Regions from separate parts of the Pseudoxanthomonas sp. SORGH_AS_0997 genome, predicted to be linked through region 1. Evidence: predicted binding sites of a transcription regulator. Region 1 holds the regulator's gene; the other holds the start of a gene.
The links. The regulator FliA, encoded in region 1, starts transcription of late flagellar genes. The targets are predictions, from matches to a motif close to TAAAGTTTNNCNNNCNNNGGCCGATAA.

Region 2: a site for FliA is predicted at 3,396-3,422, ahead of QE438_RS10850 (GGDEF domain-containing protein). Genes of this name have one in related genera too.

Annotation. Positions count from the first base shown of each region.
Region 1 is NZ_JAVIZI010000001.1:4,253,219-4,258,978, reverse strand. Features, by position in the region: gene flhA (flagellar biosynthesis protein FlhA) at 1-523, shown strand, start outside; gene flhF (flagellar biosynthesis protein FlhF) at 983-2,587, shown strand; gene QE438_RS18580 (MinD/ParA family protein) at 2,574-3,422, shown strand; gene QE438_RS18575 (RNA polymerase sigma factor FliA) at 3,419-4,168, shown strand; gene QE438_RS18570 (flagellar motor protein) at 4,907-5,650, shown strand; gene motD (flagellar motor protein MotD) at 5,673-5,760, shown strand, end outside.
Region 2 is NZ_JAVIZI010000001.1:2,475,651-2,481,410, forward strand. Features, by position in the region: gene rpoH (RNA polymerase sigma factor RpoH) at 1-29, opposite strand, end outside; gene QE438_RS10835 (zf-TFIIB domain-containing protein) at 318-626, opposite strand; gene gndA (NADP-dependent phosphogluconate dehydrogenase) at 861-2,273, shown strand; gene QE438_RS10845 (endonuclease/exonuclease/phosphatase family protein) at 2,499-3,341, shown strand; gene QE438_RS10850 (GGDEF domain-containing protein) at 3,463-5,091, shown strand; gene QE438_RS10855 (hypothetical protein) at 5,462-5,713, shown strand.

The sequences.
Region 1 (5,760 bases):
CGGCAACGCCAAGCTGGTCGAGGACCTCACGCCCAAGCTGCTGCCGCTGTCGGTGGTGGCCAAGGTGCTGCAGTCGCTGCTGGCCGACAAGGTGCCGCTGCGCCAGATTCGCCAGATCGTCGAGACCCTGCTCGAGCACGCCGTCCACACCCAGGATCCGGCCCAGCTGACCGCCGCGGTGCGCGTGGCGCTGGGCCGCTTCATCGTGCAGGAACTCAACGGCATGGCCGACGAACTGCCGGTGTTCACCCTGGCCCCGCAGCTGGAGCGGGTGATGCAGGACTCGGTCAGCGGCCAGGGCGGCGCCCTGGAACCCGGCCTGGCCGAGCGCATCCACCAGAACCTGAGCCAGTGCGTGACCCAGCAGGAAAGCAAGGGCGAACCGGCCGTGCTGCTGGTGCCCGGCAACGTCCGCGCCGCCATCGCCCGCCTGGTCCGCCACAGCGTGCCTTCGCTGTCGGTGCTGGCTTATTCGGAAGTGCCGGAGGACAAGCGGTTGAGGCTGGTGGGGGCGGTGGGGTGAGGAGGCCGGGATTCGGGATTCGGGATTCGGGATTCGGGATTCGGGATTCGGGATTCGGGATTCGGGATTCGGGCGAAGCTAAGAGCTTTGCCAGAAGTGGGCAAGAAGAACTGGTGATCGAGGCGAGATCCAGGAATTAAGCGACGCTCACGCTAGCCGCATGACCCGCCCGCTCCCTTGCGCGCAGCGCAAGGGAGCTCGAAGTCGCGCTAGCGACCAAGGGGTGAGAGGTCAGCTGTTGCTGTTGCTTTTGCTGCTTCGCTCTCCTCCGGCCACGCGCGAAAAGCCCCCCTCCCCAACCCTCCCCTGCGCTACGCGCAAGGGAGGGGGCAGATCAGTTGGGCTCACGCTTCCTGCGATCCCGAATCCCCAATCCCCGCCCCACCCGCGGCACAACTCCTGCATGAGTCCAACCAAGCGTGATGCCGGAGGGCCGGCAGCGCAGGAGACCACCGCCCGATGAACATCAAGAGTTTCGTTGCCAGCGACATGCGCACCGCGCTGCGGATGATCCGCGACGCGCAGGGGCCGGACGCGGTGATCCTGTCCAGCCGGCCGGTGGCCGGCGGCATCGAAGTGGTCTCGGCCACCGAGTACGACCAGGCCGCGCTGACCCGCGCCATGCGCGCGGCGGGCGCCGACCCGGCCGATGTCAGCCCGGCCGCGCTGTCGGCGCTGGCTCAGCAGCAGTTGCCCGCCGGGATCCCGGCATCCGTCGGAATCCCGGCGCAGCCGGTCGCCGCCGCCCAGCCGATCTCCGCACCGCCGCCGCCGAGCGCGCAGCCCGATCCGGCCGCCGCCTTCGCCGCGGTCATGGACAAGGCCCGCCCCGCAACGCACGGCGCCGACTCGCTGCTGGCACGCGCCCGCGCGCGCCTGCTCGGCCAGCCCGCCGAACCGGCGCCGGCCGCCGAGTCCGCCCCGGTCCACGTCACCGCACCCGATACCACCGCCCAGGTCGACGTGCAAGATTTCGCCGCCGCCCTGCGCGCGCGCCTTGCCGAAAGCGAGGCCCAGGCCACCGTCACCCTGGACATGACCCGCCCCGCGCAGCCGATCACCGCCGCGCCGGTGGCCGAGTCCGCGACCCCGGTTATCGAAGCCCCGACCGAAACCGCCCGCCCCGCCCTGGCGCTGGTGCCCGGCATCGAGACCGACCCGGCCATCGTCGCCATGCGCGAGGAAATGGCCCGCATGCGCGCGTTGATGGAGGCGCAGATGGAGCAGCTCTCGCTCGAACGCCTGCGCGGCTCGCCGGCGCGCGCGGCCGCCTTCGACGCCCTGACCGGCTACGGCTGCGAGCAGGCCCTGGCCCAGGCCGTGGCCCTGCGCGTGGACCCGTCCCTGCCGCTGGCCGAGGTCAGCGCGGCGATGCTGGCCGAACTGGCCGACAGCCTCAGCATCTGCGCCAGCGAGACCATCGACGAAGGCGGCGTGATCGCCCTGGTCGGCCCCACCGGCGCCGGCAAGACCACCACCGCGGCCAAGCTGGCCGCGCGCTTCGCCGCCCGCCACCGCGCCCGTGACGTAGCCCTGATCACCACCGACTGCGAGCGCCCCGGCGCGCACGAACAGCTGCAGGCCTACGGCCGCAAGCTCGGCATCACCGTGTGCGAGGCGCGCGGCATCGGCGGCCTGCAGCTGGCGCTGGAACAGCTGGCCGACTATCCGCTGGTGCTGGTGGACACCACCGGCTACGCGCCGACCGACCGCGCGCTGTTCAACCAGATCCTGTGGCTGCGCGCGACCACCAAGGTGCGCAGCCTGCTGGTGCTGCCGGCCAACGGCCACGCCCAGGACATGGGCGAGGTCATCCGCCGCTACCGCCCGGCCGCGCCGGAAGGCCTGATCCTGACCAAGCTGGACGAGACCGGCTACCTGGGCAGCGCCCTGTCGGTGGCCGCGCGCACCGCCATGCCCATCGCCTACACCACCAACGGCCAGCGCATCGACAGCGACATCGACGCCGCCGACGCCCTGTCCATCGCCCAGGCGATGGAAAGCGCGCGCCGCAGCAGCGATGTGGCCACCCACGGCATCGAGACCCGCCATGCAGTCGCCTGATCCCCGCGCCCCGCGCATTCCCCGCGTCATCGCCGTGGCCAGCGGCAAGGGCGGCGTGGGCAAGACCACGACCTCGATCAACCTGGCCGCGGCCATGGTCAACGCCGGCCAGCGCACGCTGCTGCTGGATACCGACCTGGGCCTGGCCAACGCCGATGTGATGCTGGGCCTGTCCCCGCGCTTCACCCTGGCCGATGTGTTCGCCGGCAAGTGCACGCTGGCCGACACGCTGCTGGAAGGCCCGGGTGGCCTGCTGGTGGTGCCGGCCGCCTCGGGCAAGCAGCACATGGCCCAGCTGACGCCGGCCGAGCACACCGGCCTGATCCACGCCTTCTCCGAGCTGGACGTGCCGCTGGACGTGATGGTGATCGACAACGCCGCCGGCATCGCCGATGGCGTGCTGACCTTCTGCCAGGCCGCGCACGACGTGGTGGTGGTGGTCTGCGACGAACCGGCCTCCATGACCGATGCCTACGCGCTGATCAAGGTGCTGGGCCGCGACCGCGGCGTGCGCCGGGTGCATGTGCTGGCCAACCAGGTCGGCGATGCGACCGAGGGCCCGGCGCTGTTCGCCAAGCTCGAACGCGTGGTCGGCCGCTTCCTGGACATCACCCTGAACTACCTCGGCGCGGTGCCGCGCGACGAATGGCTGCGCCGCGCGGTGCAGCGCCAGGAGGCCGTCGTGGACGCCTTTCCCTCGGCGCCCTCGGCCATCGCCTTCCGCGACATGGCCCGCCGCGCGCGCCAGTGGCAGCAGCCCACCGCGCCGCGCGGCCATGTCGAATTCTTCCTCGAACGCCTGGTCGGCCAGCCCGCCCAAGGGAGCCCGGCATGAACCTCATGGCCGCTGCCCAGTACCGCGCCCACCAGCAGGGCTCGCCCGCCGAGATCGTCGAGCGGCACGGCGAACTGGTGCGCCGCATCGCCCACCACCTGGCCGCGCGCCTGCCGGCCAGCGTGGAGATCGACGACCTGATCCAGGCCGGCATGCTGGGCCTGATCGACGCGGCCCGGAACTTCCAGAACGACCAGGGCGCCACCTTCGAGACCTACGCCTCCATCCGCATCCGCGGGGCGATGATCGACGAGATGCGCCGCGGCGACTGGACCCCGCGCTCGGTGCACCGCAACTACCGCGAGATGGTCTCGGCCGTGCGCCAGGTCGAACAGGCCACCGGCCGCGCCGCGACCGCCGCGCAGGTGGCGGCGGTCATGCAGATCCCGCTGGACGAGTACCACCATCTGGTCGAGGACGCCGCCCGCGGCCAGCTCACCAGCCTGGACGCGCACATCGCCGAACACGACGGCGAGGCGCGCCTGGCCGGCGCCGACAGCGCCACCCCGGCGCGGGCCTTCGAGCAGACCGCCTTCCGCGACGCCCTGGCCGAGGCCATCGCCGGCCTGCCCGAGCGCGAGGCGATGGTGCTCTCGCTGTACTACGAACAGGAGCTCAACCTGCGCGAGATCGGCGCGGTGCTGTCGGTCAGCGAATCGCGCGTCTGCCAGATCCACGGCCAGGCCGTGATCCGCCTGCGCGCCCGCCTGGGCGAATGGAAGCGCGAGCCGGCGGAGGTCGACTGAGGGTGGCTGTTTGGGGGGGTGCTGAAAGCCGAAGAGCTAGAAGCTGCAAAGCTAGAAGCTGAAGAGCTGAAGAGCCGAAGAGCCCCCCTCCCAACCTCCCCCTTCGCTGCGCGAAAGGGGAGGGGCAGAACGCGAAAGGGGGGCAGATTGCCTGGTGGGACCCGCCATGGCGGCTCCCACTTGTAGAGCGGAGCTTGCTCCGCTGGGGCTTTCCCCACGAACCGAACCAAGAGCAGCGGAGCGAGCTCCGCTCTACAGACGGGCGGCCGCTAGATTTGAGAGACAGTTGGCTCCCACGACAGCAAGCCACTCCCAGCAAAGCCCGAAGCCGGCTCCTGCCTTTCGCGGGAGCGATAGCCTCAGCCATTTCAATGGCCGCGCGCGGTCTGCCCCCTCCCTTTGGCCGCAGGCCAAGGGAGCTCGAAGTCGCGGCTAGCGACTGAGGGGGAGGGGTGCTCTTCGCGGTGAACCTGAAGATCCCCGCATCCCAACTCCCTTGCTGCGCAAAGGGACGGCGCGATTTCAGCCACATCAAGAAACCGCGCACTGCATCACGCCGCGACAGTGATCCATCGCGGAGCCGCGCCATGAGCCTGGCGCGTATCTTGCAACACAGGGTCAGCCGCAACGCATCCCAGGTGCATGAGGCGCGCGCATCGCGCGCGCCTCATCCCGCCTGTCGCGCCGCGTGCGAAAAACCTCTCTTCAGGAATCCGGCGCGCGGCCGTCATACAGATCATGGACAAGCTCAGCCTCGTTGGTGCCATTCTCGCGCTGGTCGCGCTGCTGCTCGGCAGCGTGCTCAAGGGCGCCGGCATCGAAAGCCTGTGGTCGCCGGCCGCGTTCGTGATCGTGGTCATCGGCACCTTCGCCTCGATCATGCTGCAGACCCATATGTCCACCTTCCTGCTGGCCTTCAAGCTGGTCAAATGGGTGTTCATGCCACCCGCGCAGGACCGCGCCGGCGTGCTGGCCAAGATCGTCGAGTGGTCCAACACCGCGCGCAAGCAGGGCCTGCTCGGCCTGGAGGCGCAGGTCAAGGAGCAGGACGACGCCTTCATCAAGAAGGGCCTGCAGATGGTGGTCGACGGCATCGAGCCCGAGTCGATTCGCAACGTGCTGGAGACCGACATGCACCACCAGCAGACCCGCGACACCGCCGCGGCCAAGGTGTTCGAGGGCATGGGCATCTACGCGCCCACGCTGGGCATCATCGGCGCGGTGCTGGGCCTGATCGCGGTGATGAAGAACCTCGCCGACCCGTCCAAGCTGGGCCACGGCATCGGCGCGGCGTTCACCGCCACCATCTACGGCATCGGCATGGCCAACCTGATGTTCCTGCCGGTGGCGGCCAAGCTCAAGGCGCTGATCGCCGAACAGAACGAGTCCCGTGAGATGATCCTCGAGGGCCTGATCGCCATCGCGCAGGGCGAAAACCCGCGCAACATCGAATCCCGACTGTCGGTCTACGTGGCGCACTAGAACACAAGGACGACCTCCCCCCATGGCGCGCAAGCACCAGCACGAAGACCACGTCAACCATGAGGCCTGGGCGATCCCCATGGGCGACCTCATGACGTTGCTGCTGGCCT
Region 2 (5,760 bases), 1.8 Mb from region 1:
AGGGCGGTGGCAGCGGAGGTCTGGGTCATGGCAGCGATTTTAGCAATGTGGGGATTGGACTGCTAAGGCGCGGGATGGTTCCCTTCGTTCTACCAAGGGAACAATTATCGCGACATCTGTTGCATTGCATTCATTTTTGGAAATCCGTTCACGTCTGCCGCCACATCCTTGGCAATCAACCACTTAGCGCATCCAACAGCATTCGCGACGCTGCCAGAGCATGACATGCGGTCCGTCAGCGCGCCGTTCAAGAGGCCAGAAGGCCTCTTCGCCTCACGCCAACGTCGAGGGCCCGATGCGAGAAGCTGGAAACGGCTTCAGAAGTCGAACAGGTCGGAGAGAAAGCCCTCCTTCTTGCGCTTGCGCCCATAGCCGTCGTGGCCTGCGTCCCGGTGGCGGCGATCGTGGTCATGCCGCGGGTAGGCACGCGCCCCGTAGGCGGCGGCCGGCGGCGGAGGCGGCGCGGCGACCTGGCGCGCGGGCGGCTCCGGGCTGGCCCGGTCGATCAGCTTGTCCAGCTCGCCCCGGTCCAGCCAGATCCCGCGGCACTGTGGGCAGTAGTCGATCTCGATGCCCTGACGTTCGGACATCATCAGCGCGGTGGTCTTGCAGACGGGGCAATCCATGGTGGGCATCGGCTAGGGAGAGTGACCTGGAGCCTGTGCGGGCCGGATTGAAGCCGTGCTGAAACCGGCCCCGGCCTGTCCGCATGGTCACCGCCGCGACAGCGCGCGGTCGGTTTGGCCTCGGCGGGCACCGCGTTTACGCGCGCGCGGCGCGGTGCAGACATGCATCGCCTGACGCGCTCGTTATCATGCGCGCCCCCTTCCTGCAGTGCCGCCCAGGCAATCGGAGCGCATATGAGCAAGCAACCCATTGGCGTGGTCGGCATGGCGGTCATGGGCCGCAACCTGGCGTTGAACATCGCCAGCCGCGGGCACAAGGTCTCGATCTTCAACCGCAGCCGCGAGAAGACCGACGAGGTGATGGCCGAACATCCGGACGCCGGCCTGGTGCCGAGCTATACGCTGGCCGAGTTCGTCGAATCGCTGGAAACCCCGCGCCGCATCCTGCTGATGGTCAAGGCCGGCGCTGGCACCGATGCGGTCATCGCCGAACTCAAGCCGCTGCTGGCCAAGGGCGACGTGCTGATCGACGGCGGCAACACCTTCTTCCAGGACACGCGCCGGCGCAACGAGGAGCTGGCCCAGGCCGGCCTGCATTTCATCGGCACCGGCGTGTCCGGCGGCGAGGAAGGCGCGCTCAAGGGGCCCTCGATCATGCCGGGCGGGCCGAAAGACGCCTACGAGCTGGTCGCCCCGATTCTCAACGAGATCGCCGCCAAGGCCGAGGACGGCACGCCCTGCGTGGCCTACATCGGCCCGGACGGCGCAGGCCACTACGTCAAGATGGTCCACAACGGCATCGAGTACGGCGACATGCAGCTGATCGCCGAGAGCTATGCCGTGCTCAAGCACGTGCTCGGCCTGTCCAACGCCGAGCTGGCCGACACCTACGCGCAATGGAACCAGGGCGAGCTGGACAGCTACCTGATCGAGATCACCGCCACGATCCTGCGCAAACGCGACGATCGCGGCGAGGGCGATCTGGTCGACAAGGTGCTCGACCGCGCCGCGCAGAAGGGCACGGGCAAGTGGACCAGCCAGAGCGCGCTGGACCTGGGCACGCCGCTGCCGTTGATCACCGAGTCGGTGTTCGCCCGCGTGCTGTCGGCGCTGAAGGACGAGCGCGTGGCCGCCGCCAGGATCCTGGCCGGGCCGGATGCGCCCGCGTTCGACGGCGATCGCGCGGCCTTCGTCGAGGCCGTGCGCAAGGCGCTGTACCTGAGCAAGATCGTGTCCTATGCGCAGGGCTTCGCGCAGATGCGCGCGGCCTCGGACGAATACGGCTGGGACCTGCAGTACGGCCAGATCGCCAGCATCTTCCGCGCCGGCTGCATCATCCGTGCGCGCTTCCTGCAGAAGATCACCGACGCCTACGCGGCCGACGCCAAGCTGGCCAACCTGCTGCTGGCGCCGTACTTCCAGAAGATCGCCGCCGACTACCAGGGCGCGCTGCGCGAGGTGGTGGCCACGGCGGTCAAGGCCGGCATCCCGGTGCCGTGCTTCGCCTCGGCCATCGCCTATTACGACGGCTACCGCAGCGCGCGCCTGCCGGCCAACCTGATCCAGGCCCAGCGCGACTTCTTCGGCGCGCACACCTTCGAACGCGTCGATGCGCCGGGCAGCTTCCACGCCAGCTGGGGCGCGTGATTCGCGCGCCGGCGCGGCGGGCTGGCGAATATGTGATGCAGTTCAATAAATCTCGGCGTGCCTGCCGGAGGTATGCCTTCGCCTTGCGACTTTCGCCGCGTTTCGCGCGGCGCGCGTTTGCCGGACCATGACGCCCGTCGCGTTGCCTGCTCCGGTCCCATGCCCCTGTCCCGTCTGCTGCCTCCCGCCTTCCGCCTGCTGCTCGCACGTCATCGCCAGGCGCGCATGCTGCTCCTGCTGCTCATCGGCCTGCCGCTGGCGCAGGCCTTCGCCGCCGCGCCGGCCACGCTGAAGGTGATGAGCTTCAACGTGCGCACGCCGGCGGACACCAACGAGAACCGCTGGGAGAACCGCCGCGACCTGCTCGCACGCGTGCTCACCGAGCAGGCGCCGGACGTGATGGGCACCCAGGAGCTGGTCAGGCGCCAGGCCGACGATCTGGCCGCGCGCCTGCCGCAGTACGCCTGGTTCGGCCAGGGCCGGCGCGGCGGCGACGAAGACGAGCACATGGGCGTGTTCTATCGCAAGGACGCGCTCAAGGTGCTGGATTCGGGCAACTTCTGGCTGTCTGATACGCCGGAGGTGCCGGGCAGCATCAGCTGGGGCCATCCGCTGCCGCGCATGGTGACCTGGGCGCGCTTCGAGCGGATCGCCGATGGGCGCACCTTCGTGCTCTACAACACCCACTTCCCTTACCGCGACCAGGACGAGGCCGCGCGGGTGAAGTGCGCGCAGCTGATCGCGCAGCGGCTCAAGGCGCTGCCGGCCGACGAGCCGATCGTGCTGACCGGCGATTTCAACACCACGCCGGACTCCGCGCCGCACGCCACCCTGACCGCGCTGCTGCATGACAGCTGGGAAACGGCGCCCTCGCGCAGCGGGCCGGACCGCACGTTCCACGACTTCACCGGCACGCCGGACAAGCGCATCGACTGGATCCTCTACCGCGGCCTGCAGCCGCTGACGGTAGCCACGCTGACCGACCACGACGGCGCGCGCTATCCGTCCGATCACTTCCCGGTGATGGCGACCTTCGCCTTCCCGGCGCGGGCCGCCGCCAAGCCCTGAGCGAAGCCCGGCCGGCCTGACCGGGCCGGCTCGCACACGGATCGCACGCCGGACTGCAGATCGGCTGGCGCCAGCCGATACCATGGTCGTCCGCCGCGTGGCGGCGCTTATTGCCAAGCCCATGACCTCCGACCTGGCGTCGCGTCTTCCCCGGCTGCTGTGCCTGGTCCTGCTGCTGGTCCTCGGGCTGGCCGCCTGCGCGCCGGCGTCGCAGCCGCGGGCCTTCGTGGTGTCCGGCCAGCCGGCGCTGGCCGAGGAACACATCGATCCCTGCCGCCACCAGCACCGCCCCGGCCATGTGCGCATTCCGCTGGCGCCGCCCGTCGGCGGCTGGCCGGGCACGCCGCAGGCGGCGCTGGCGATGAACATCTACCAGGGCCAGGTGGAGATCCGCCACGGCACGCGCGAGCGCTGCGGCACGCCGCTGGACGCGCGCACGCTGGACTCGCGCTTCCGCACCGGCATGGGCACGGTGCTGGTGCCGCCGCGCGGCAACCTGCAGCCGATCGAGGTCGAGTTCGACCAGGCGGCGCTGCCGCTGTGGCGGCCGATCGTGATGCTGGGCGAACCGGCCGTGGTGCAGCGCCAGGACACGCTGCGCTTCTCGATGCGGGTGGCCTGCCTGGCGGTGGTGCTGTCGCTGGTGCTGTCCTGCCTGCTCACCTTCATCGCCACGCGCGAGCGCGCCTTCCTGTCCGCGGCGATCGGCGCGGTGACCTTCGCGCTGTGGATCGCCCTGCTGTCCGGGCTGTGGACCTATCCGCGGCCCTGGCTGCCGCTGGACGAGGCGTTGGCGCTGCGGCTGATCGCCGCCCTGCCGACGGCGATGATCGGCCTGACCCTGCGCATGCTGCGCGATCCGGGCAAGGCCTCGTCGCGCGTGTATCGGCTCGCCGGCGTGGTCTCGGTGGCGTTCCTGCTGCTGTCGGCGGTGGTGCTGGTGCTGCCCGAGGCGGCCCTGCGGACCATCTGGCTGCTCGATGGCGTCGGCTTCGTGGCGCTGTGCGTGCTGCTGGCCGCACGCGCGGTGCTGGCGCTGGTCCGCCGACAACCTGGTGGGATGATCACGCTGGCATGCCTGGCGCCACTGCTGCTCGCCACCGGGCTTGAGCTGTTCGCGCCTACCCTTCTGGCGTTGTGGGAAGTGGAGACGCTGATGGTGACCGGCGTCTGGCTCGGCCTGACCGCCAGCATGGCCCTGACCCTGCGCCTGGGCAGCCTGCGCCAGCAGCGCGACCAGATGCGCCTGCTGGCGCAGACCGACGCGCTGACCGGGTTGCCCAACCGCCGCGCGGCGCTGGAACGGCTGGCCCAGGCGCGCGCCGGCGCCCAGCAGGAGGGCCGGCTGCTGACGGTGTGCTTCCTGGACATCGACCACTTCAAGGACATCAACGACCGCTACGGCCATGACGTGGGCGACCGCGTGCTGGAGCGCGTGGCGGCGACCCTGCGCGCGGTGTTCCGTGGCCAGGACTATGTCGCGCGGATGGGCGGCGAGGAGTTCCTGGTCATGCTGCCCGACGCCGAGCCGGCGCATGCCCTGCGGCGCATCGACGCGCTGCGCGAACCGCTCGATGCGATCGCCCGGGATCTGGGACTGCCCGAGCTGCGCGTCACGCTCAGCACCGGCATCACCGGGCTGCTGCCGCAGGACCGCGACACGCGCGGTCTGCTGCAGCGCGCCGACGCGGCCATGTATGCCGCCAAGCGCGCCGGGCGCGATCGGGCGACGCTGGCGGAGGTCGGCTAGGCGCCGCCAACTGCGCCGCGGCGGCGGCGTGCCTCGCTTGACCTGACAGGCAGTCGCGCGGCTGCGGTCGCGGGTTGCCGTGAAGCTCGCGTGCTCGTCCGAGCCTCGCCCGCTGGCCGGATGGCGACCGCTGGCGGCGGTGCCGAACGGGCAGATCGAGGGTGGCGAAGCGACCGACGCAAAAAACGGCGGGTGGGACGCGATTCAGCGTCTCTGTCGCGAACGTCGGCCAACGTTGCATGATGGTGTCGCGTCGGAGTGAAGTCTGGATGACGGTTCGGGCTCCGGCGGGGTTCGTGAGAATTCCTGAACAGGCTGGTCGGTCGCGGTCTGTACCGTGGTCGCCAGCGCTCAACACAAGGAGAGTGCAATGGCTTTTTTCCATCTCTATGGACGCAATACCGAACGGCTGTACTTCGTCACCTCGGGCGACGACACCATCTGCGTGACGGCCGATGGCACGGCGTCGCTGTGCCACGACGCCGACCTGCTGACCATGCGCTGCGCGCCGGTGTCGCATCTGGAAGACAACCCGGTCGCGCTGGCCGCGTGCCGCGCCGCGGTCGCCTATGCCAAGGCCAACGGGCTGGAGATCGACGCATCCGACGCGTTCTACGAATGAGCGCGACGCGGCGTGTGCTGTCCTGGCCGTCAGCGGCGTGACGGGCC